Regions from separate parts of the Pseudomonas sp. MDT1-16 genome, predicted to be linked through region 1. Evidence: predicted binding sites of a transcription regulator. Region 1 holds the regulator's gene; each other region holds the start of a gene.
What was found. The regulator sigma-54, encoded in region 1, starts transcription at its own class of promoters, with help from an activator protein. The targets are predictions, from matches to a motif close to ANTGGCATNNANNTTGCTNT.
Positions count from the first base shown of each region.

Region 2: the regulator sigma-54 is predicted to act here: its motif matches at 3,622-3,641, upstream of ACYZT3_RS09985 (circularly permuted type 2 ATP-grasp protein).
Region 3: the regulator sigma-54 is predicted to act here: its motif matches at 4,141-4,160, upstream of ACYZT3_RS10265 (CmpA/NrtA family ABC transporter substrate-binding protein).

Region 1 is NZ_CM142717.1:1,242,897-1,250,501, reverse strand. It holds gene ACYZT3_RS05530 (KdsC family phosphatase) at 1-369, shown strand, start outside; gene lptC (LPS export ABC transporter periplasmic protein LptC) at 377-949, shown strand; gene lptA (lipopolysaccharide transport periplasmic protein LptA) at 936-1,484, shown strand; gene lptB (LPS export ABC transporter ATP-binding protein) at 1,484-2,209, shown strand; gene ACYZT3_RS05510 (RNA polymerase factor sigma-54) at 2,393-3,886, shown strand; gene hpf (ribosome hibernation-promoting factor, HPF/YfiA family) at 3,960-4,268, shown strand; gene ptsN (PTS IIA-like nitrogen regulatory protein PtsN) at 4,281-4,745, shown strand; gene rapZ (RNase adapter RapZ) at 4,748-5,605, shown strand; gene ACYZT3_RS05490 (HPr family phosphocarrier protein) at 5,621-5,896, shown strand; gene ACYZT3_RS05485 (ZIP family metal transporter) at 5,905-6,798, opposite strand; gene ACYZT3_RS05480 (superoxide dismutase) at 6,829-7,440, opposite strand; gene ACYZT3_RS05475 (hypothetical protein) at 7,443-7,605, opposite strand, start outside.
Region 2 is NZ_CM142717.1:2,220,244-2,227,848, reverse strand. It holds gene ACYZT3_RS10000 (c-type cytochrome) at 1-368, shown strand, start outside; gene ACYZT3_RS09995 (transglutaminase family protein) at 412-1,221, opposite strand; gene ACYZT3_RS09990 (alpha-E domain-containing protein) at 1,218-2,168, opposite strand; gene ACYZT3_RS09985 (circularly permuted type 2 ATP-grasp protein) at 2,181-3,590, opposite strand; gene ACYZT3_RS09980 (ribonuclease E inhibitor RraB) at 3,987-4,328, opposite strand; gene ACYZT3_RS09975 (hypothetical protein) at 4,543-4,776, opposite strand; gene speE (polyamine aminopropyltransferase) at 4,938-5,813, opposite strand; gene ACYZT3_RS09965 (PLDc N-terminal domain-containing protein) at 5,995-6,186, opposite strand; gene ACYZT3_RS09960 (hypothetical protein) at 6,269-6,799, opposite strand; gene ACYZT3_RS09955 (methyl-accepting chemotaxis protein) at 6,978-7,605, shown strand, end outside.
Region 3 is NZ_CM142717.1:2,286,094-2,293,698, reverse strand. It holds gene rlmKL (bifunctional 23S rRNA (guanine(2069)-N(7))-methyltransferase RlmK/23S rRNA (guanine(2445)-N(2))-methyltransferase RlmL) at 1-2,000, opposite strand, end outside; gene rmf (ribosome modulation factor) at 2,530-2,745, shown strand; gene ACYZT3_RS10270 (quinone-dependent dihydroorotate dehydrogenase) at 3,031-4,050, opposite strand; gene ACYZT3_RS10265 (CmpA/NrtA family ABC transporter substrate-binding protein) at 4,280-5,491, shown strand; gene ACYZT3_RS10260 (ANTAR domain-containing response regulator) at 5,507-6,082, shown strand; gene ACYZT3_RS10255 (nitrate/nitrite transporter) at 6,311-7,522, shown strand; gene ACYZT3_RS10250 (protein kinase domain-containing protein) at 7,530-7,605, shown strand, end outside.

The DNA.
Region 1 (7,605 bases):
GCAGCCGGCGTGCAGACCGCTATCATCAGCGGCCGCAAGACCCCGGTGGTCGAGCGACGAGCGAAGAACCTCGGCATTCCACACCTGTACCAGGGGCGCGAAGACAAACTGGTGGTGCTCGACGAGCTTCTTGCCCAACTCAACCTAAGCTATGAGCAAGTCGCCTATCTCGGCGACGACCTGCCGGACCTGCCGGTGATTCGCCGCGTCGGCCTGGGCATGGCGGTGGCCAACGCCGCCAGTTTCGTCCGTGAACACGCCCACGGCATCACCCAGGCTCGTGGTGGCGAGGGTGCCGCTCGCGAATTCTGCGAATTGATCCTGCGCGCCCAAGGCCGCCTCGATGCGGCCAACGCCGCGTACCTGTGAGCCAACTATGCTGAGTAAAAAGATTCGCAAAATCCTGGTATTCGGTTGCATCGCAGCGATATTCGCGGCGGTCGGCTACTGGAACATCAGCCCGGAACGCTTCCTCGACCAGCCCGTGGCAAAGGTCGATGAAACCGCGATCGACTATTACGCGGTCAACGCCCACAGCGTGCAGTACCTGCCGGACGGTAAACTGCAATACGAAATGACGTCCGACAAGGTTGAACACCTGAAGGCGACCGAAGTGACGCTGTTGACCAATCCGGATCTGAACCTATTCCGCGGCACCCAATTCCCCTGGCACGTCCAGAGCGAACGTGGCGAAGTCAATCCGGATGGCACTCAGGTCGAACTGATCGACTCGGTGCGCATCACGCGTTTCGACGAGAAAAACCGCAAGACGCTGATTACCACCACCCGCATGACAGTGTTCCCGCAACAGCAATATGCGCAGACCGATCAACCCGTTAGAATCGACGGCGCTGGTGGTGTCTCGACTGGCAAGGGAATGAAGGCGTATTTGAAAGAAAGCAGGATACACCTGCTATCGAACGTAAGAGGACAGTATGAGGCTCGTTAAAACCCTCCCTATTTTGCTCGGCCTGAGCGCAGCACTGGGAAGCGTGAGCGCCTGGGCTCTGCCGGACGATCAACAGCAGCCTATCCGCATCCAGGCGGACGACGCCCAACTGGACGACAAGAACGGCATTGCCACCTATAAAGGTGACGTGATCATCACCCAGGGCTCGATGAAGGTCACCGGCAATACTGTGACGATGACCCGCACCCCAGCCGGCGATATCGACGTAGTGACTTCGGTGGGCAACCTCGCCTACTTCGAGCAACTGCAAACAGCAGGCGATACAAAGCCGGTTCAAGGCTATGGCGTCACTATCCAGTACCACGCCTCGCAAGACCGTGTCGTGCTGATCGACCGCGCCAAGGTCATCGACAAGGACGGCAACGTGACCCAAGGCGAGAAAATCGTCTATGACACCAACAAAAAGCTCGCCAGCGCCGGTCGCGCTACGGGCAGCAAGGTCACCGAGTCGCGTCCGCGGATCGACATGGTGATCCAGCCGAAAAAGAAAACCGAAGAGCAAAAGGCCCCGTAATGGCAACTCTGAAAGCTCAGCATCTGGCCAAGAGCTACAAGAGCCGTCAGGTCGTGCGCGACGTCAGCCTGTCCATCGACAGCGGTCAGATCGTCGGCCTGCTAGGCCCCAATGGCGCCGGCAAGACCACCTGCTTCTACATGATTGTCGGTCTGGTACAAGCCGATCAGGGCCGCGTACTGATTGACGATCTGGATGTCAGCCACCAGCCTATGCACGGTCGTGCAAAGGCCGGTATCGGCTATCTTCCGCAAGAAGCATCGATCTTCCGCAAACTCTCGGTAGCTGACAACATCATGGCAATCCTCGAGACCCGCAAGGAGCTCGACAAGACCGGTCGTCGCAAAGAGCTGGAAAGCCTGCTGCAGGAATTCCACATCAGCCACATCCGCGACAACCTCGGCATGAGTCTGTCCGGGGGTGAACGCCGCCGTGTGGAAATCGCCAGGGCACTGGCCACCAACCCGAAATTCATCCTCCTCGACGAACCATTCGCCGGCGTGGACCCGATTTCGGTGGGCGACATCAAGCAGATCATCTATCACCTCAAGGCCAAGGGCATTGGTGTGCTGATCACTGACCACAACGTTCGTGAAACCCTGGATATCTGCGAAACCGCCTACATCGTCAACGATGGCCAGCTGATAGCTGAAGGTGACTCTGCCACCATCCTGGCCAACGATCTGGTCAAGGAAGTGTACCTGGGCCATGAATTCCGCCTGTAAGCACTAAGGTGCCTGGCTAGTCGACCGAACGCTTGTCTCGATAAAAATGAATACTTTTTTATTGTTACAGCGCTCTAGGCAAACGTTGCAGTTTCAGGCATATAATTTGCTTATGTTTGGCGCTCCGGCGCCCTGTAGTGGATGGCGCATGTGCGCCGGCGAATAAGGTGTTAAGCCCCTGCCATGAAACCATCGCTAGTCTTGAGAATGGGCCAGCAGCTGACGATGACACCGCAGCTGCAACAGGCCATCCGCCTGCTCCAATTGTCGACCCTGGACCTGCAACAGGAAATCCAGGAGGCCCTGGAGTCCAATCCGATGCTCGAACGCCAGGAAGAAGGCGACGACTTCGATAACGCCGACCCCTTGGCCGACAAAGCGGAACAGCCACCCAACGCCGATGTTTCGGAACCCTCCTACCAGGAAACCGCCCCGACGGTGGACAACCTCGAGGAAGGTGACTGGAACGAGCGCATTCCCAACGAGCTGCCTGTCGACACCGCGTGGGAAGACGTCTACCAGACCAGCGCCAGCAGCCTGCCGAGTAACGATGACGACGAGTGGGATTTCACCACCCGTACATCGGCCGGCGAAAGCCTGCAAAGCCACCTGCTGTGGCAACTGAACCTGGCACCGATGTCCGACACTGATCGCCTGATTGCCGTGACCCTGATCGACTGCATCAACAATCAGGGCTACCTGGACGAAACCCTCGAGGAGATTCTCGAAGCCTTCGATCCGGAACTGGACATCGAACTGGACGAAATCGAAGCCGTCCTGCACCGCATCCAGCAATTCGAACCCGCTGGCATCGGCGCCCGCAACCTGGGCGAATGCCTGCTGCTGCAATTGCGTCAGTTGTCCGCCAAGACCCCTTGGCTGGTGGAGGCCAAACGCCTGGTCACCGATTACATCGACCTGCTCGGCAGCCGCGATTACAGCCAGCTGATGCGTCGCATGAAGCTCAAGGAAGATGAACTGCGCCAAGTGATTGAACTGGTCCAGAGCCTCAACCCGCGCCCAGGCTCGCAGATCGAGTCCAGCGAAGCCGAATACGTCGTTCCCGACGTGATCGTACGCAAGGACAACGAGCGCTGGCTGGTGGAACTGAACCAGGAATCCGTGCCACGACTGCGGGTCAATGCTCAATACGCCGGTTTCGTGCGCCGCGCCGACACCAGCGCCGACAACACCTTCATGCGCAATCAGTTGCAAGAGGCCCGCTGGTTCATCAAGAGCCTGCAAAGCCGCAACGAAACCCTGATGAAAGTAGCCACTCAGATCGTCGAGCATCAGCGCGGCTTTCTTGAATACGGTGACGAAGCCATGAAACCGCTGGTCCTGCATGACATCGCCGAAGCGGTGGGCATGCACGAATCGACGATTTCTCGGGTGACCACGCAGAAATTCATGCATACCCCACGGGGCATATATGAACTGAAATACTTTTTCTCCAGTCACGTCAGCACCTCTGAGGGCGGTGAATGCTCGTCTACGGCGATCCGCGCGATCATCAAAAAACTGGTTGCCGCGGAAAATCAGAAAAAGCCGTTGAGTGACAGCAAGATCGCTGGTTTACTGGAGGCACAAGGCATTCAGGTGGCTCGCCGCACCGTCGCCAAGTACCGCGAATCCCTCGGGATCGCGCCTTCGAGCGAACGCAAGCGGTTGATGTAGAGCCACGCCACAGCGTTCCAGTGGCAGGCATTTCTGCCTGCCGCTTTATGCACTGGCAACGAAGGAGAGCTGTATGCAAGTCAACATCAGTGGACACCAACTGGAAGTGACCGAACCTCTTCGCACCTACATCGGCGAAAAACTCGAACGATTAGAGAGGCATTTCGACAAGATCACCAACGTGCAAGTCACGATGACGGTCGAAAAGCTCAAGCAGAAAATCGAAGCCACGCTGCATATTCCCGGCAATGAAGTGGTCGCAAATGCGGAGCATACCGACATGTACGCGGCGATCGACGCACTGACCGACAAGCTGGATAAACAACTCAAAAAGCATAAGGAAAAGACCCAAAGCCTCCTCCAGGGCGCGACCGGTCGTTAACACTCCCAACCCATGATCCGACTTGAAAGCATCCTGACCCCCGGCCGTTCCCTCGTGAACGTGCCGGGCGGCAGTAAAAAGAAAGCCCTCGAGCAAATTGCCAACCTTATCCACCGCGAAGTGCCGGATCTGGCGATGCAGGATGTCTTCGAGAGTCTGGTCGCCCGTGAAAAACTCGGTTCCACCGGTTTTGGCAACGGCATCGCCATCCCTCACTGTCGCCTGAAGGGCTGCAACTCGCCCATCAGTGCCTTGATGCACCTCGACGCCCCCATCGATTTCGACGCCATCGACGGTGCCCCGGTTGACCTGCTGTTCGTTCTGCTGGTCCCGCAAGCTGCCACCGATGCGCACCTGGAGCTACTGCGCCAGATCGCCAGCATGCTCGATCGCAAGGAAGTGCGCGAAAAACTGCGCAGCGCCCCGAGCAATGAAGCCTTGTATCAGGTTGTCCTGGACGAGCAAAACGGTCAGTAATCATGCGCTTGATCATCGTCAGTGGCCGCTCCGGCTCAGGTAAAAGTACCGCGCTCGATGTTCTCGAGGACAACGGCTACTACTGCATCGACAACCTTCCCGCCGGCCTGTTGCCGGAACTGGCCGAACGCGCGTTGATTCACACCGAGCTGGCACAACCGCTGGTTGCCGTATCCATCGATGCGCGTAACTTGCCAAGTCACTTGTCGCGTTTTCCGGAGCTGCTGGAAGAAGTGCGCAGCCGGCATATCCAGTGCGATGTGCTTTATCTGGACGCCGACGAAGAAACCTTGCTCAAACGCTTCTCGGAAACCCGCCGGCGTCACCCTCTGAGCAATGCCAATCGCTCGCTGGCCGAAGCCATCAACGATGAAACCAGCCTGCTCGGGCCGATTGCCGACCTCGCCGATCTCAAAGTAAACACCACCAACCTGAACCTGTATCAGCTGCGCGATACCATCAAGCTGCGCCTGCTGAACCAGCCGGAGCCCGGTACTGCGTTTCTGGTGGAGTCTTTTGGTTTCAAGCGTGGCATGCCGGTGGACGCCGATCTGGTGTTCGACGTGCGTTGCCTGCCCAATCCCTATTGGAAGCCGGAATTGCGCGATCATTCCGGGCTCGATCAACCGGTCGCCGAGTACTTGGCGGCACAGCCGGATGTCGAAGAGATGTTCCAGGACATTTCCACGTACTTGCTCAAATGGCTGCCACGCTTCGCCGCCAGCAACCGTGCTTATGTCACCATTGCCATTGGCTGCACCGGCGGACATCACCGCTCCGTCTACCTGACCGAACGTCTGGGCCAGGCCCTGCAAAAAACCCTGAAGAACGTCCAGGTTCGCCACCGCGACCTCAGCTAAAGGATTCACACCGCGATGCCTGCTCTGGAAATTGAAATCATCAACAAACTGGGTTTGCATGCCCGTGCTTCTGCGAAATTCGTTGGCGTCGCCGGTGAGTTCAAGGATTGCACGATCCGGGTCGGACGTACTCCCGAGTCCATGGTAGACGGAAAAAGCATCATGGCCATGATGATGCTCGCTGCCGGCAAGGGAACAATAATTCACCTGAGCACCGAAGGTGAGCAGGCTGACGAAGCTTTGCAGGCTTTGGTGGATTTGATAAAGGACTACTTCGGCGAAGGTGGTTAAGCACTCGCTTAGGCGAGCGCTGTATCCATCACCATCATCAAGCAAAACCCGATCAGCAACCCAAGACTTGCAAGCTTGTCGTGACCATTGCGGCGCGACTCGGGAATGACTTCAGGGGTGACCACCAGCAACATTGCCCCGGCCGCCAGCGCCAACCCCAAGGGCAACAACAGTTCAGCCAGGCTCACCAGCCAAGCGCACAACAGCGCGAAGACTGGTTCGACCAGACCTGATGCAGCACCGATCAGGAACGCCTTGACCCGCGACATCCCTGCCCCGGCCAATACCAGCGCGATTACCAGACCTTCCGGCACATCCTGCAAGGCGATGCCCATGGCCAAGCTATCAGCGTCGGGCATGCCACCACCCGCCGACACACCAACCGCCATGCCTTCGGGGATGTTGTGGGCGATGATGGCAAACACAAACAACCAGATACGCGGTGGGATCACGGGCCGTTCCAGGGAGCCGACCCACATTTGCGGACTGGCTCCGGAGACCTTTCGATCCACCAGAAACAGCCCGAACGCACCCAGCATGATGCCGAAACTGATCAGTCCGCTGGCCGCCCAAGGCGTCAGCCCCAAGTTTTCAGCGGCGGAGATCCCGGGAACGATCAACGAAAAAGCTGTCGCCGCGAGCATCACCCCGGCCCCGAAGCCAAGCAGTGAATCACTGACTGCCTGGGGCATCCGCCGAATCACCAGCACAGGCACCGCGCCCAAGGCAGTGCCCAAGGCGCAGATCGCTCCGCCTTGCAGGGCGCGCAGCAGTTTCGGCTCAAGGTCCAGCCATGCCAGCCCTTGGGCAACCAATAACGTCATACCCGCCAGCAGTAACAGCGATCCGAATGCGTAACGAAACATTCGTCCACTTCCGATCGCCAGTGTTTCAGTGCCCATAGCCAGCCTTGGATTGTTTTTGTAGAAGTCTTAAACCAGTGCAGACTGATAGCGCGTAGCGACTTCAGGCCAATTGATCACGTTGTAGAACGCGTTGATGTATTCCGGGCGACGGTTCTGATAACGCAGGTAATACGCATGCTCCCAAACATCCAGTCCGAGGATTGGCGTATTACCGTTCATCAACGGGCTGTCCTGATTACCGCTGCTTTCAACGACCAGCCTCTTTTGCGGCGTCACACTGAGCCACGCCCAGCCGCTGCCGAAACGCGTCAACGCGGCTTTGGTGAAGGCTTCCTTGAAACTGTCGATACCGCCGAGCTGTTCCTCAATCGCGCTTGCCAATTCACCTTCAGGTTTGCCGCCGCCGTTGGGCGCCATCACTTCCCAGAACAGCGAATGGTTGGCGTGACCACCGCCCTGATTGACTACTGCCGCACGAAGCTTTTCCGGCAGTTGCTGGATGCTGGCCACCAGTTTTTCCACTGGCCACTCGGCAAACTCGGTGCCTTCAACCGCAGCGTTGAGGTTGTTGATGTAGGTCTGGTGGTGCTTGGTGTAGTGGATTTCCATGGTCTGCGCATCGATGTGCGGTTCCAGGGCGTCGTAGGCGTAAGGCAAGGCAGGCAGGGTAAAAGCCATTTTCAATGAACTCCATGATGAAGAGGCGTAGGCGCTACGGCATCGATATGCAGCAAACGATGGGCGCGTGGATACTCGCCGTGTTCGCTGATGAAATTCAGCAGCTCAACGTAGGTTTTGCTGCTCTGGCGCGACGCTGCTTCGCGCAGGGCCGGCGCCAGTCGT
Region 2 (7,605 bases), 980 kb from region 1:
AGGTGGCGAGCATCAAGCGCATGGCACCGGTGGCCGAGCGCTTCCCTACCCTGCTGCCCGATCCGGCGCTTAAAGCCAACGATCCGGTGAACAAGGGCTTTGCGCTGTTTCAGAAGAATTGCCTGGCGTGTCATCGATTGAATGGTGCCGGGGATGCGCAGTTTGGGCCTGATCTGAATATTCCGTTTAACCCGACCGAGTACTTTGGTGCGGATTTCCTTAAGCGCTACATTCGTGACCCGCAGAGTTTGCGTCAGTGGCCGCAGGCGAAAATGCCCGGGTTCTCGGCGACGGTGTTGCCGGACGGGGATCTGGAAATGTTGGTGGGGTATTTGAAGCATATGGCTGGGCGCAAAGTTAAACCCTGACCGATCGTTCCCACGCTCTGCGTGGGAACGATCGTGTTAGGGATTATTGCTGCTGGACGGAGATCACCGGCATCGGTGTCGGTGACACAAACACTTTCGCATGCATCTGCTCGCAACCTCCGCCCCGCCGCATGCCTCGCACCGGGCAGGCATCCAGGTAATCCAGACCCACCGCCAGTTTCAGATGACGCTCAGGCCTCGCCAATTCATTGGTCACGTCGAAGCTGTACCAGGCGTCATCGAGCCAGGCTTCCGCCCAGGCGTGACTGGCCAGGTGTTCGCTGTTCTCGCTGTACAAGTAACCCGACACATAACGCGAAGGAATGCCCAGGCTGCGAGCGCAGGCGAGAAACGCGTGGGTGTGGTCCTGGCAGACGCCCGAACGCCCGGCGAAGGCCTGAGCAGCGCTGGTGTCCACTTCGGTGGAGCCCGGCGTGTAGGTCATGTGCTGGTTCAAGCCATGCATCAAGTCGATCAGCGCCGTGCGATTCCGGCGTTGCTTGCATTCTTTCTCGGCGAACGTACGCAGCGCTTCATCGGCTTCGGTCAAGCGCGTGAAACGCAGGAACGGCAGCGCCGACTGGCTTTCATGCTCCGCCTCACGCAATTCGTCGATGTCCACCTGCCCACGCGCGCCGATGATGATCGCCTCGTGGGGCTCATCCAGGGTCAGCACGTGCAGGATGTTGCCGAACGGATCGAGTTGCGCGCGCACCGGGCGCGGCAGGTCGAGCTGCCAGCTGAGCACATGCTGGCGCTCGCTGTCGTGGGGTGTCAGTCGCAAGTACTGGATGCTCGCCCGCACCTGATCTTCGTAGTGATAGGTGGTCTCGTGGCTAATGGAAAGTCTCATGCAGCCTCCAGGTAGGAACTGTGTATGGCGTTACCCAGCTGGCGCACCAGCGGGATGAACTCGGTCAGCCAGGCGTGCAGGCCTTCGTCGAGAATTTCGGTGATACCGGTGTAGCGCAAGCGTGCGTCTATTTCCGCGGCCAGGCGTTGCGCAGGACGACCGTTGGCCCCCGGCAGTTGGGCGAGGATCTGGTCAATTTCTTCGGTGCAGGCGCGCAGGGAACGCGGGACATCGGCCCGCAACAGCAGCATTTCTGCCACATGCCGGGCGCCGGGGGCGTCGCGGTAGATTTCGGTGTAGGCCTCGAAAGAGGACAACGCCCTTAGCAAAGCACTCCACTGGTAGTACGCGTGCGCCGTGCCATCGCTGACCGCTTCGGCCTGATCGCCGGCCATTTCGTAGCGGGCATCCAGCAGGCGCAACGTGTTGTCAGCCCTTTCGATAAACGTCCCCAGACGAATGAAGCGGAACGCGTCGTTACGCATGATGGTGCCGTAGGATGCGCCGCGAAACAGGTGGGAACGTTCCTTGATCCACTCGCAGAAACGGCTCATGCCGTAGCGACTCAACCCCTGATCGGCTATCCCGCGAATTTCCAGCCAGGTGGCATTGATGTTTTCCCACATGTCGGCGGTGATTCGCCCACGTACCGCATGGGCACTGGCCCGCGCGGCGCCGAGGCAGCTGTAGATACTCGCCGGGTTGGCCGCGTCCAGGGCGAAGAAATGCAGCAGCCGTTCGGCGTGCAATTCGCCGTGGCGCTCCAGGTAATCGTCCAGGGTGCCGGTAATCAGCAATGGCATGGCAAGTTCATGCAGGCCATCACCACGGCCATCCTGCGGCATCAGCGACAGCGAATAACTGATGTCGAGCATCCGTGCGAGGTTTTCCGCCCGCTCCAGGTAACGCGACATCCAATACAAATCCGAGGCAGTTCTACTTAACATGGCTGGCGTCCTTCAATCCTCAACCACCCAGGTGTCCTTGGTTCCGCCACCCTGGGACGAATTCACCACCAGAGAGCCTTCGCGCAGGGCAACACGGGTCAAACCGCCGGGCACAACCCGGGTTTCGCGGCCAGACAATACAAACGGACGCAGGTCGATGTGGCGTGGAGCGATGCCGTTTTCGACAAAGGTCGGACAGGTCGACAGTGACAGCGTCGGTTGCGCGATGTACGCATGGGGCTTGGCTTTGATCCGCGCGCGGAAAGACTCGATTTCCGCCGCCGTCGCCGCCGGCCCCACCAGCATGCCGTAACCGCCGGAGCCCTGGGTTTCCTTGACCACCAACTCTGGAAGATTGGCCAGTACGTGGGAAAGTTCGGAGGGATTACGACACTGCCACGTCGGCACGTTTTTCAGAATCGGCTCTTCATCCAGGTAGAAACGGATCATGTCCGTGACGAATGGATACACCGACTTGTCATCCGCGACCCCGGTACCGATAGCATTCGCCAGCACGACGTTGCCGGAGCGGTACGACGACAGCAGCCCTGGAACGCCGAGCATCGAGTCCGGGTTGAACGCCAGCGGATCGAGGAACGCATCGTCGAGGCGACGGTAGATCACGTCGACGGCTTTCGGCCCGTCCGTGGTGCGCATGAAGACCTTGTCGTCCCGCACGAACAGATCCGCGCCTTCCACCAGCTCAACGCCCATTTCCCGCGCCAGGAATGCATGCTCGAAAAACGCGCTGTTGAAACGGCCCGGCGTCAGCACCACCACGCTGGGGTTATCGATCGGGCTGGAGCTTTTCAGGGTATCGAGCAACAGGTTCGGATAATGGTCGATGGGGGCAATGCGTTGCGCCGCGAACAATTCGGGGAACAGGCGCATCATCATCTTGCGGTCTTCGAGCATGTAGCTGACGCCGCTCGGTGTACGAAGATTGTCTTCGAGCACGTAGTACGTGCCGTCGCCATCGCGTACCAGATCGACACCGGAGATGTGGGAATAGATATCCCGGTGCAGATCGAGCCCTTGCATCGCCAACTGGTATTGCTCGTTGGCCAGCACTTGCTCGGCCGGGATGATGCCGGCCTTGATGATGCGCTGCTCGTGATAGAGGTCGGCGAGGAACATGTTCAACGCCTTGACCCGCTGAATGCAGCCGCGCTCGACGACTCGCCATTCACTGGCGGGGATGCTGCGGGGGATGGTGTCGAAGGGAATCAGGCGCTCTGTCCCTTGCTCATCACCATAGAGCGTGAACGTAATCCCGGCGCGATGAAATAACAGATCGGCCTCGCGTCGCCGTTGTGCCAAAAGTTCGTCAGGCGTTTCGGCCAGCCAACGGGCAAACTCACGATAATGCGGGCGGACCTGGCCGCCGGCATCGTACATCTCATCAAAATAGGTGCGGATCATGCCGTACTCCTTGTCACCCGGACATCTGGGCTTCGCAAAGCCCGTGCCATCGGCATAAACGCTTTGATATCAATCAGTTGGATAATCGCACTGCACGCACCGCACCAATCCTGTGCGGTAAATGCCCGCACCTGATCGCCCCCGCTTCATTGCGAAGCAATGTTGTCGTCTATCTCCAGCATAGCCAGCGTTGATTTCACTGCTCGGGAGTCGATGCGGATAATCCGCGCATTCGCTGGAAAACTGATCGTTCTTCCCTTTAGCCGCCTGCTCAGGCGGCTTTTTTGTGCCGGATTCTTGTTTCAGGGTTTTGCCAGGTACGTTTTCTGCCCCGCGAAAACGAAAACGGCCAACCCTGAGGTCAGCCGTTGCTGAGTGTTGTTACTGTTCATAAGGTTATGCGAGTAGCCCTCGTACCTCCTGCTTGACGCCCCATCCTTCGATGATGCCGCCCAAAGGCTCGACCACCGCCTCGAAATCCTGCTCAAAGTCGCCGATGCCGTCATAAGTGGCGTACATCACTTTGCTCAGTTCCAGGTACCACGCGCCGTCGTCGCGCACGCTGATTTGTGCATTCAAGGATTCACCACAGTAATGCCCCGCCGCCCTGCGCGCCCGCTCCTCGTCCGGGAAAATGGCGTAGAACTCGATGGGATGAAATCGTGAAAAGTCAAAACCGCCTTCTTTCATGCGGCGCAACACGCTGCTGCTGATGTCTTCTTGATAGGCTGTGCTCATGAAACGTCCCCCTCAGACTGATGGATAGACTTTCCGTATTCCCGGCACTCGCCACCGAATGGGGCGAGCGATGCGGCAACAACATTGCCGGTGGGAAGCAAGCATGTAGCTGACAAGACCAGACCTTAGCGATCCGTTCGCTGATCTCGCTTGCAGAGTAGCCCCAAGAGAGAGCCGCTGCCAAGGCCTGGTTGTGAATGTGACAACGTGAGTGTCAGACGGGAGTAATGCTGAGGATTTCAATGCTGTTCTGGGTTTTCAGACTTTTGACAGTCGGATCATCGGCGCGCCCTTCCAGATCGTTGAGGTCCAGTTCGGCAGCCACAGGCAGACGCCGGGCGCGAATGAGTTTCGCGGCTTGCTCGTTGTTCGGGCATTCATCGCTCTCGAACACCTCGTCAACTTGCTCACCGTGATCATCAACGAAAGTGACTTTCCACTTTTGCATCGGTGCCTCCTCGATAAAACCCGCGGATGGGTTTACCACTATCTCGACCTTGTACCCCGGCCAATCGTTCAACCGGACCCTCTCTCTATAAGTGAAGCATGAAAAAAGGGTCGCCTCCGACGTGTTTTACACCGGGGCGACCCTTTCCGACCTGCGTGCCATTAGTCGTTGCTAGGTTTGTTCACAGCCTGCAGGACGTATTGCGGCAAGGCGAAGGCGCCGATGTGGATTTCCGGGTTGTAGTAGCGGGTGATGATGCCGCTGCCGGCGTAACGCTGCTGCAGGGTTTCGCGGGACAACTTGCGATAGGCGGTATTCGTCGCGCCCCAGGCGAAGGTCATGGCGCCGCCGATGTAGGTCGGCACGGCCGCCTGATAGAAGTGCCAGTCCGGGAACAGACTGCGCAGGCGCCCCGCGGTGGTTTTGACTTCTTCGATTTGCATGAACGGCGTGCCGTTCTGGGTCACCAGAATGCCGCCTTCGTTCAGGCAGCGACGGCAGGCCTGGTAGAAGTTTTCCGAGAACAGCACTTCACCCGGGCCAATCGGGTCGATGGAATCGGAAATGATCACGTCGAATTTTTCGGTGGTGGTGGCGACGAAACGCATGCCGTCGTCGATCACCAGGTTCAGTCGTGGATCATTGAACGCACCCTTGGAGTGGTTCGGCAGGTACTCCTTGCACATGTCGACCACAGTGCCGTCGATCTCGACCATAGTGATGTGCTCGATGCTGCGGTGCTTGGCCACTTCACGCAGCATGCCGCCGTCGCCACCACCGATGATCAGCACGCGCTTGGCGGTGCCGTGCGCCAGGATCGGCACGTGGGTGAGCATCTCGTGGTAGATGAATTCATCGGCTTCGGTGGTCTGGATCACGCCGTCCAGCGCCATCACCCGGCCCATGCGCGGGTTTTCGAAAATCACCAGGTGTTGGTGTTCGGTGCGCACTTCGTGCAGCAGTTTTTCCATGCGAAAACGCTGGCCGTAGCCTTCGTAGAGGGTTTCCAGGTATTCGCTGGTTGGTGAGTTGCTCATGGGAAGTGCTCCGATGAATGCGGTGCCAACGGACGGTTACCCGCCCATGAGGGTCAATCGATCACCTCGATTGCCCGGGAAGGCGCGAATTCTACGTCGCGGAATATGACAGGTCGAACCTTGGTCAAGACGTGATCATTCGGATATCCACAGGGGAAATGTGTCGGCCTTGAGTGCGTGCTCAGATTCGCACGTTTCCCCGTGGCCCGGCGATGGCCCAGATGATCAGCCCCAGGACCGGCAGCAACAGGATCAACAGCACCCAGACGATTTTCATCCCGGTGGTGGCGCCACTTTTCAGTACGTTGATGATGGCCCAGATGTCCAGGGCAAGAATAATCAGGCCAATCAGACCGTTGAACGTGGAACCCATGGTGACGCTCCCTAAGAGTGGTATGCACTCTTAGGATAGCCGGCCATTGCGAGGGTTCCGTTTTATTAGCGCCTTGTTGGCTTCAGACGTGGATCGCCACTTTCAGGGCTTCCAGGGAGGGTCCGGCAGCAATACCGACTTTGGCGCACAACTCGAGCACGCGCGGCACGTCGTTGCCGTAGACCAGCACCGCTTGCAGTTGGTCGTCGAGCAACTGACTGAAGTTCATCAGCACGTAGCCGCCGTTTTCCTTGTTCATGCTGCTCATCTGCACCTGAATGCGATTGAGCGCGGTCAGGGCTTCGGTCTTGGCCAGTTGCTTGGGTTTAATGTTGAAATCAACGCCAGGCCCGAACGAGGCGACGATCTGGGCGAACAGGTCCATGTAGGTGTCAGACTGGAACAGCACGGTTTCCGGCAGGCTGCCCACGACCACCCACTCACCCAGCGGAATCGGGAACGTGTCGTCGTAGTTGATGTCCGGATTGGCCGTCAGAAAAGCCTCGGGATTGGCGTAGGCCTGGGACGCTTCGTCAGCGACTTTCAGGATTTCGTCATCGCTCATGCACCCGGCGCTTATTTTGCTGATGAGTTCGACGAGTGCGGCTTTCATGGGGCGGAATCCTGTAGCGAGGGAATTTTGAAGCCACGAAGGATAGCGCATTACGCCCCGCATTTCCTGTGCGCGAGCAGGGTCGGGATTGTTGACACACATCAAAGTCTGACGCACTGAGTAGCGGCAAAATACTGGCACCTTGCCGAAACTGTTTCCGCTATCAGAGAAGACCTCCATGGGTGCCTGGCTTAGCAATATCTCACTGAAATACAAATTCTGGGCGGTCAACGCCGTCGCCTTTGTCACGACCTTGTTGCTGGTGATCTATGCCGTGCAACTCGAACAACAGGCCCGCAGCCATGCCTCCCAGGCATCGGCACAAGCCCAGGCGCGACTGCTCGGCGCCTGGCCCGCCGGGCAACCTCTACCCAAAGCCGATAACGTGCTGACTTACAGTCGCGGGCAGGCACCGTTGCTGAACGGGCAGCCGGCACTGGACCTGGCCGATACCAACGGCTGGGTCGGGATCAATGCCATGCCGCTGTTTGGCGACAACCCGTTGATGGGCGCCGAAGTGTTTACGCGCACGGATGGCAATCAGGTCGCGGTGATTGCCCATGGCCCGAGCCTGACCCAAGTATTTGGTGAGCGTTTTCCCAACTATGCAGTGGCGGTAGCGATCCTGATGCTGGCGATGCTCGGCGCTTCGCAGTTATTGATCCGCTTCCTGCTCAGCCAGCTCAATACGTTGAAGGACGTCATGCTTCACGTCGAGAAAACCGGTGACCTGTCGGCCCGTGTGCCGCTGGCCTGCACTGACGAAGTCGGGCAGATGGCCAATGCCTTCAACGCCATGCAGGCCG
Region 3 (7,605 bases), 1.0 Mb from region 1:
AGGTCGTACTCGTCACGGCAGGTGTCGAGCCAGGCCATTACATCGCCCTGCTCCAGACGGTTCTTGTCAGAGAAACCGTTCAGCGACAGGTTGCGACGCGCCCAGTCCAGATAGGTTTTCGACAAGTCGACGCTGGTGGTGCTGCGTGCGCCGCCCTTGGCTGCGTGAACACTGGCGGTCGCGGTGTAGCTATACAGGTTGAGGAAGCGTTTACCGGCCGCCTCTTTCTGGATGCGCATGCGCATCGACCGGTGGTCGAGGAACAGCCCGGTGTCGAGGTAATCCGTGAGGTTCACCAGCAGCTTCACGCCGCCTTCATTGACCTCGACGAACTTGCCCTGTGCCGCTTGGCGTTCGTACTGCTTGGTGCCGCTCTGACGTTCGCGACGCTTGACCACCACGCGGCTCTTGTCGATGTTCAGGGCCTGCGGAATCGCGGCCAGGGCATCGAACATACGCGCCGAGGCTTTTTCCGGATCGATGGATTTCGGCGCGGCGTACTCCTGGACGTGGACCCAATCCTGATACAGGTCGATGGCCATGGAGTATTCCGGCATGTCGGCATCGTAGACGCGGTAGCAGTCGATGCCTTCACGCTTGACCCACTTGCCGAGGGCCTTGAGGTTCTTTTGCAGACGATTGGCAAACATCTGCCCGCCTTCGCTCAAGCGCGGCTGCTCAATCACCACCGGTACCGGTTTGATCGGGTTGCCGTTCTTGTTGTACTTCTCGTACTTGCCGGGGGCTACGTCGTTGTCTGCGACATCGACTTCGGCCTGCTCACGCTCGACCTGACGCTGCTCCGGGGTGCGACGTTCGCCCGTGACGAACTGGTCCGGCGTGACGTTGATCAGCAGCAATTTGCACGGTAAGGCGCCGTTCCAGAACGAATACTGTTTGTGGCTGCGAATGCCCATGCGCTTGCCCAGGTCCGGGGCGCCAGTGAACACCGCCGCTTCCCAGTTCAAGCAGGCCTGACGCAGACGTTCGCCGAGGTTCTGGTAGAGATAGAGCAAGCTCGCTTCGTCACCCAGACGCTCGCCGTACGGCGGGTTGCAGATCACCAGACCTTTCTGGTTCTGGTCCGGACGCGGCTCGAACGTCCCGACTTCGCCCTGGTAGATCTTGATCCACTCGCTCAAGCCGGCACGTTCGACGTTGTTGCGACCCGGTTGAATCAGGCGCGGATCGGCTTCGTAACCGCGAATCCACAGCGGCGGCTTGGCCAGACCGGCAGCGGCACGGGCGGTGGCTTCTTCGTGAAGCTTTTTCCACAGCGCCGGGACGTGACCGAGCCAGGCCGTGAAGCCCCACTGCTCGCGACGCAGGTTCGGCGCCATGTCGGCGGCGATCATCGCCGCTTCCACCAGGAACGTACCGACACCGCACATCGGGTCAGCCAGCGCGCCGCCGTCGGCCGCAATGCGAGGCCAACCGGAACGGATCAGGATCGCTGCCGCGAGGTTTTCCTTCAGCGGCGCCGCGCCCTGCTGCAAGCGATAGCCGCGCTGATGCAGGCTGTGGCCGGAGAGGTCGAGGGACAGAATCGCTTCACCACGGTCCAGGCGCAGGTGAATGCGCAGGTCCGGGTTGAGTTTGTCGATGGATGGGCGGTCGCCCTGCGGTGTGCGCAGTTTGTCGACGATGGCGTCCTTGACCTTTAAGGCACCAAAATGGGTGTTGTCGATGCCCGAGCCGTGACCGCTGAACTCGACGGCCAGGGTGCCGTCGTTGAGCATGTGGTCTTGCCACTCGATATCCAGCACGCCGTGATAGAGGTCTTCAGCGTCCTTCATCGGGAAACGCTTGAGCACCAGCAGCACCCGGTTCGCCAGACGCGACCACAGGCACAGGCGATAAGCGGTTTCCATGGTCGCCATGCCGCGCACGGCAGAGGTGTGCTCACGCGCTTCCTCAAGGCCAAGCCCGATGGCTTCCTCGATGAGCAGGCCTTCAAGGCCTTTTGGGCAAGTGAGGAAGATTTCGAATTGATCGGACATTGGAATTTCAGAGCCTTTGGCTAAGTGAACCGACAACGCATTGCCGGCCCGGTTTTCAATCAGGCGCTTTTCTAAAAGAGCGCCCGCGTGGCACGAAGGTGTGCCGTTCCACCCTTGCTGCTCGGGTTAAAAGAGCTTAGATGCAAAGGCAGATAAAAAAGTTGATGCAACAAAATGTCATAACTCGACCCTTCGTCGAATAGTCCCCCTGCTCAACAGGAGGCATTCTCACTTAGGTGTTCAATACATCCTGCAGCGCAGGGCCGATCATACCGGGGTTTTGCCAATAAACACGGGACAACATCGTGTTACTTATGGCCATACCACCTTAATAGTTACGTCCTTATGACAAAACGATCATTCCCTCGATGTGACGCATTGGTTAGAACTCAACTCAGGTTGACGCCGCAATGACGTCAACACCTTGGCTCGCGACGCCGGCAGCGAGCCCCAACGGCAGGAGTTTTTCTGCCAGACCTCGATTGAGGTCAACGCGATTAATACAGTCAACAAGTGAGGGCAACACCCTATGAGAAGACTTAAGCGTGATCCGTTGGAAAGAGCATTTTTGCGCGGATATCAATATGGCGTTGGTGGCAAATCCCGTGAGCTTTGCCCATTTACTCTACCGTCGGTACGCCAAGCCTGGATTAACGGCTGGCGAGAAGGACGCGGCGACAATTGGGACGGTATGACCGGCACTGCGGGAATCCATAGACTCAACGAACTTCACGCCGTCGGCTAACGCAGGGCACACACTCCGACACGACAATCTGATTATGTAACGACTTACCACGCACGCCCCATCCGGGCGGCGGGCTCCGGCCCAGGGGCTCCTTCGAGGAGCCCTTTTTTATGCCTGCTCCCCACACATTCCCCTGTAGCAGCTGCCGAGCACCGCGAGGCTGCGTTCGGCTGCGAAGCAGTCGTTAAGTCAGGCACTGAGGTCTTACAGGTACACCGCGCATGCTGGTTTTACGACTGCTTCGCAGCCGAACGCAGCCTCGCGGTGCTCGGCAGCTGCTACAAGTCAGCGCAAGGCGGCGATGGCGTCTACAGATTCACGAATCAGCGCCGGGCCTTTATAGATGAAGCCGGAATAGAGCTGCACCAGGCTCGCCCCCGCAGCGATTTTCTCAGCCGCGTGCTTGCCTTCGGTAATGCCACCCACGGCGATGATCGGCAAGCGACCGGCCAACTCTGCCGCCAGCATCTTCACGGTGTGGGTGCTCTTGTCGCGAACCGGTGCGCCGGACAGACCGCCCGCCTCGTCGCCGTGCTCCATGCCTTCAACGCCGACGCGGCTCAGGGTGGTGTTGGTGGCGATCACCGCATCCATCCCGGTTTCGATCAGCGCTTGCGCGACCTGAGCGGTTTCTTCGTCGGTCATGTCCGGCGCAATCTTGATTGCCAGTGGGACATGTTTGCCATGGCGCAGCGCCAGTTCTGCGCGGCGCGTAGCCAGGTCAGCCAACAATTGCTTCAGCGAATCGCCGAACTGCAGGCTACGCAGGCCCGGGGTATTCGGCGAGCTGACGTTGACCGTCACGTAGCTGGCGTGGGCGTAGACCTTGTCCAGACAGATCAGGTAGTCGTCGACCGCCCGCTCAACCGGGGTATCGAAGTTTTTGCCGATATTGATACCCAGCACACCCTTGTACTGGGCCGCCGCCACTCGGGCCAACAGGTGATCGACACCGAGGTTGTTGAACCCCATGCGGTTGATGATCGCCTCGGCTTCCGGCAGACGGAAAATCCGTGGTTTAGGGTTGCCCGGTTGCGGACGTGGCGTAATGGTGCCGATTTCGACAAAACCAAAACCCAGTTGGGCAAACCCGTCGATGGCCGCGCCGTTCTTGTCCAGACCGGCCGCCAGACCTACCGGGTTCGGGAAGTCCAGGCCCATGACGGTCACCGGCATTTTCGCCGGTGCCTTGCACAGCAAGCCGTTGAGGCCCAAACGCCCGCCCGCGCCGATCAGGTCCAGGGACAGATCGTGGGAGGTTTCCGGGGAAAGTTTGAACAACAGCTGACGGGCCAGGGTGTACATGGGCGGCTTTGACTCTGGGCTACGAAAAGTGGCGGCGATTATAGCCGGGCATCGAGGTTGCAGGCGAGGCGCGCGACAAAATCAGTGAGCGATGGCATATGCCTTGCATCGTCACTGACATCAGCACTCATGCCAACGGCGGGATGAGTCGAAAGACAAAGGCGTCGTCACTTGGCCTTGCTCTGGCAAGCAGCCCGGTACGGCGCTTTTTTATGGAAGGTGTTTACAGATGATTGAAGTTCCAGCCAACCCTCTGGCCTGGGTCAACGGCAGCGATGCCCCGGAAAAGACCGAAATCAACCTCGGCTTCATGGCCCTCAGCGACTGCGCCTCCGTGGTGGTCGCGGCCACGCAGGGCTTCGCGCAACCTTATGGCCTGACCCTGAACCTCAAGCGCCAGCCGTCCTGGGCCAGCCTGCGGGACAAACTGGTCAGTGGCGAACTTGACGCCGCCCACAGCCTGTACGGTTTGATCTACGCCGTGCATTTGGGCATCGGCGGTGTCGCGTCGACCGACATGGCGGTGCTCATGGGCCTGAATCAGAATGGCCAGAGCATCAATCTCTCCCATGGCTTACAGGCCTTGGGCGTGACCAGTCCTGAAGCACTCGACCGGCACGTGCACCAAAGTCGCCCAAAACTCACTTTCGCCCAGACATTTCCTACGGGCACTCACGCCATGTGGCTGTATTACTGGCTCGCGAGTCAGGGCATCCATCCGCTGCAGGACGTCAACAGCGTGGTGGTGCCGCCGTCGCAAATGGTCGCGCACCTGCAAGCCGGTCGCATCGATGGTTTCTGCGTCGGCGAGCCATGGTCCGCCAGCGCGGTGCAGCAGAACCTGGGGTTCACCCTGGCCACAACCCAGACCATCTGGCCCGATCATCCAGAAAAAGTCCTCGGTTGCACCCGCGCGTTTGTCGAGCAATACCCCAACACCGCCCGGGCGCTGGTGATGGCGATACTCGAAGCCAGCCGCTTCATCGAACAAAGCACGGAAAATCGCTGCAGCACCGCAAAGCTGATGAGTGCGTCCGAATACCTCGACGCGCCACTCGACTGCATCGCGCCGAGGCTGCTCGGTGACTACGCCGATGGCCTCGGTAATCGTTGGCAGGATCCGCATTCCCTGCGGTTCCATGCGGACGGCGAAGTCAACCTGCCTTACTTGTCCGACGGCATGTGGTTCATGACCCAGTTCCGCCGCTGGGGTTTGTTGCGCGATGACCCGGACTATCTGGGCGTGGCCCGTCAGGTCCAGCAACTAGACTTGTATCGAGAGGCCGCCACGGCGGTGGGTGTCGCCGCCCCGGGTCAGGAAATGCGCAGCAGCCAGTTGATCGACGGCAAGGTCTGGGACGGCTCGGACCCGGCCGGATATGCCCGCAGTTTCAAGCTGCACGCCCTGAGCGACAGCTCGCCCCTTCTCGCCAGCCGCTGACAGGAGACTGCGAATATGTTGCGTATCCTGCTGATCAACGACACCGCGAAGAAAGTCGGTCGCCTGAAGGCGGCGCTGACCGAAGCCGGGTTCGAGGTGATCGATGAGTCGGGCCTGACCATCGATCTGCCTGCGCGCGTCGAAACGGTGCGTCCGGATGTGATTTTGATCGATACCGAGTCACCGAGCCGCGATGTGATGGAGCAAGTGGTGCTCGTGAGCCGCGACCAACCGCGGCCGATTGTGATGTTTACCGATGAACATGACCCCGATGTGATGCGTCAGGCGATCAAGTCCGGGGTCAGTGCCTACATCGTCGAAGGCATCCACGCACAGCGCTTGCAGCCGATTCTCGACGTCGCCATGGCACGTTTTGAAAGCGACCAGGCCCTGCGCGCCCAACTCAACGCCCGCGACCAGCAACTGGCCGAGCGCAAGCGTATCGAACTGGCCAAAGGGCTGTTGATGAAAATGAAGGACTGCAACGAGGAAGAGGCCTACACCTTGATGCGCCGCCAGGCGATGAGCCGGCAGCAGAAGCTGATCCAGGTGGCGGAACAGATCATCGCGATGAGCGAGTTGCTCGGGTAACCGATCTTGAACCTGGCACAAATCTCGCTAGGTAATCACTACAGGTAACCAACGGCGGTTGCCCCACCTACGACAAAGACGTCGCTCACCTCATTTGCCCATGGCGAATCCGGTGGCGGCGTTTTTTTGTTTTGGCCCCAGAGACCGGGGCCGGTGGTGCGGCCGATGCGGCGCCCCACCTGCAAGCTCATGACTCCTTCTCGAGACTATTAACAGCTGAGGTGCGCGATGAATTCAAGCTTCTGGAAATCCGGCCATACCCCGACATTGTTCGCGGCCTTCCTCTATTTCGACCTGAGCTTCATGGTCTGGTACGTGCTCGGCCCACTGGCGGTGCAAATCGCCGCCGACTTGCACCTGACCACCCAACAGCGCGGGCTGGTGGTGGCCACGCCGATTCTGGCCGGGGCCGTGCTGCGCTTTGTGATGGGCTTGCTGGCTGATCGCCTGTCGCCAAAAACTGCCGGACTGATTGGCCAGGTGATCGTCATCTGCGCATTGTTCGGCGCCTGGAAACTCGGTATCCACAGCTACGAGCAGGCGCTGGTGCTGGGCCTGTTCCTCGGCATGGCCGGCGCGTCCTTTGCCGTCGCCCTGCCGCTGGCGTCGCAATGGTATCCGCCACAACACCAAGGCAAAGCCATGGGCATCGCCGGTGCTGGCAACTCGGGCACGGTGTTCGCCGCCCTGCTCGCCCCGGTCCTGGCCGCGGCATTTGGCTGGAGTAACGTGTTCGGCTTCGCCCTGATCCCGCTGATTCTGACCATCATCATCTTTGCCTGGCTGGCCAAAAACGCGCCTGAGCGGCCAAAAGCCAAGTCCATGTCCGACTACTTCAAGGCCTTGGGCGACCGCGACAGCTGGTGGTTCATGTTTTTCTACAGCGTGACGTTCGGCGGCTTCATTGGCCTGGCCAGCGCTCTGCCCGGCTATTTCAACGACCAATATGGCCTCAGCCCGGTGACCGCCGGCTATTACACCGCAGCCTGCGTGTTCGGCGGCAGCTTGATGCGTCCGTTGGGCGGCGCTCTGGCCGACCGTTTCGGTGGCATTCGCACCCTCTTGGGGATGTACACGGTGGCGGCAGTCTGCATCGCAGCGGTGGGTTTCAATCTGCCGAGTTCCTACGCTGCGCTGGCACTTTTCGTCTGCACCATGCTCGGTTTGGGTGCAGGTAACGGCGCTGTTTTCCAATTGGTGCCGCAGCGTTTTCGTCGGGAGATCGGTGTGATGACCGGTTTGATCGGCATGGCTGGCGGTATCGGTGGGTTTGCACTGGCAGCGGGCATGGGCGCGATCAAGCAAAGCACCGGCAGTTATCAACTGGCCTTGTGGTTGTTCGCCAGCCTCGGCGTACTCGCCTGGTTCGGCCTGCACGGTGTGAAACGGCGCTGGAGAACTACCTGGGGTTCGGCCGCCGTGACGGCTGCACGGGTCTGACGCCTCAATGAGCCTGCAACTGAGTTTTGCCGAAGCCAGCGCCATCGGCCCTCGCGAGGAGAATCAGGACGCCCTGCGCCTGG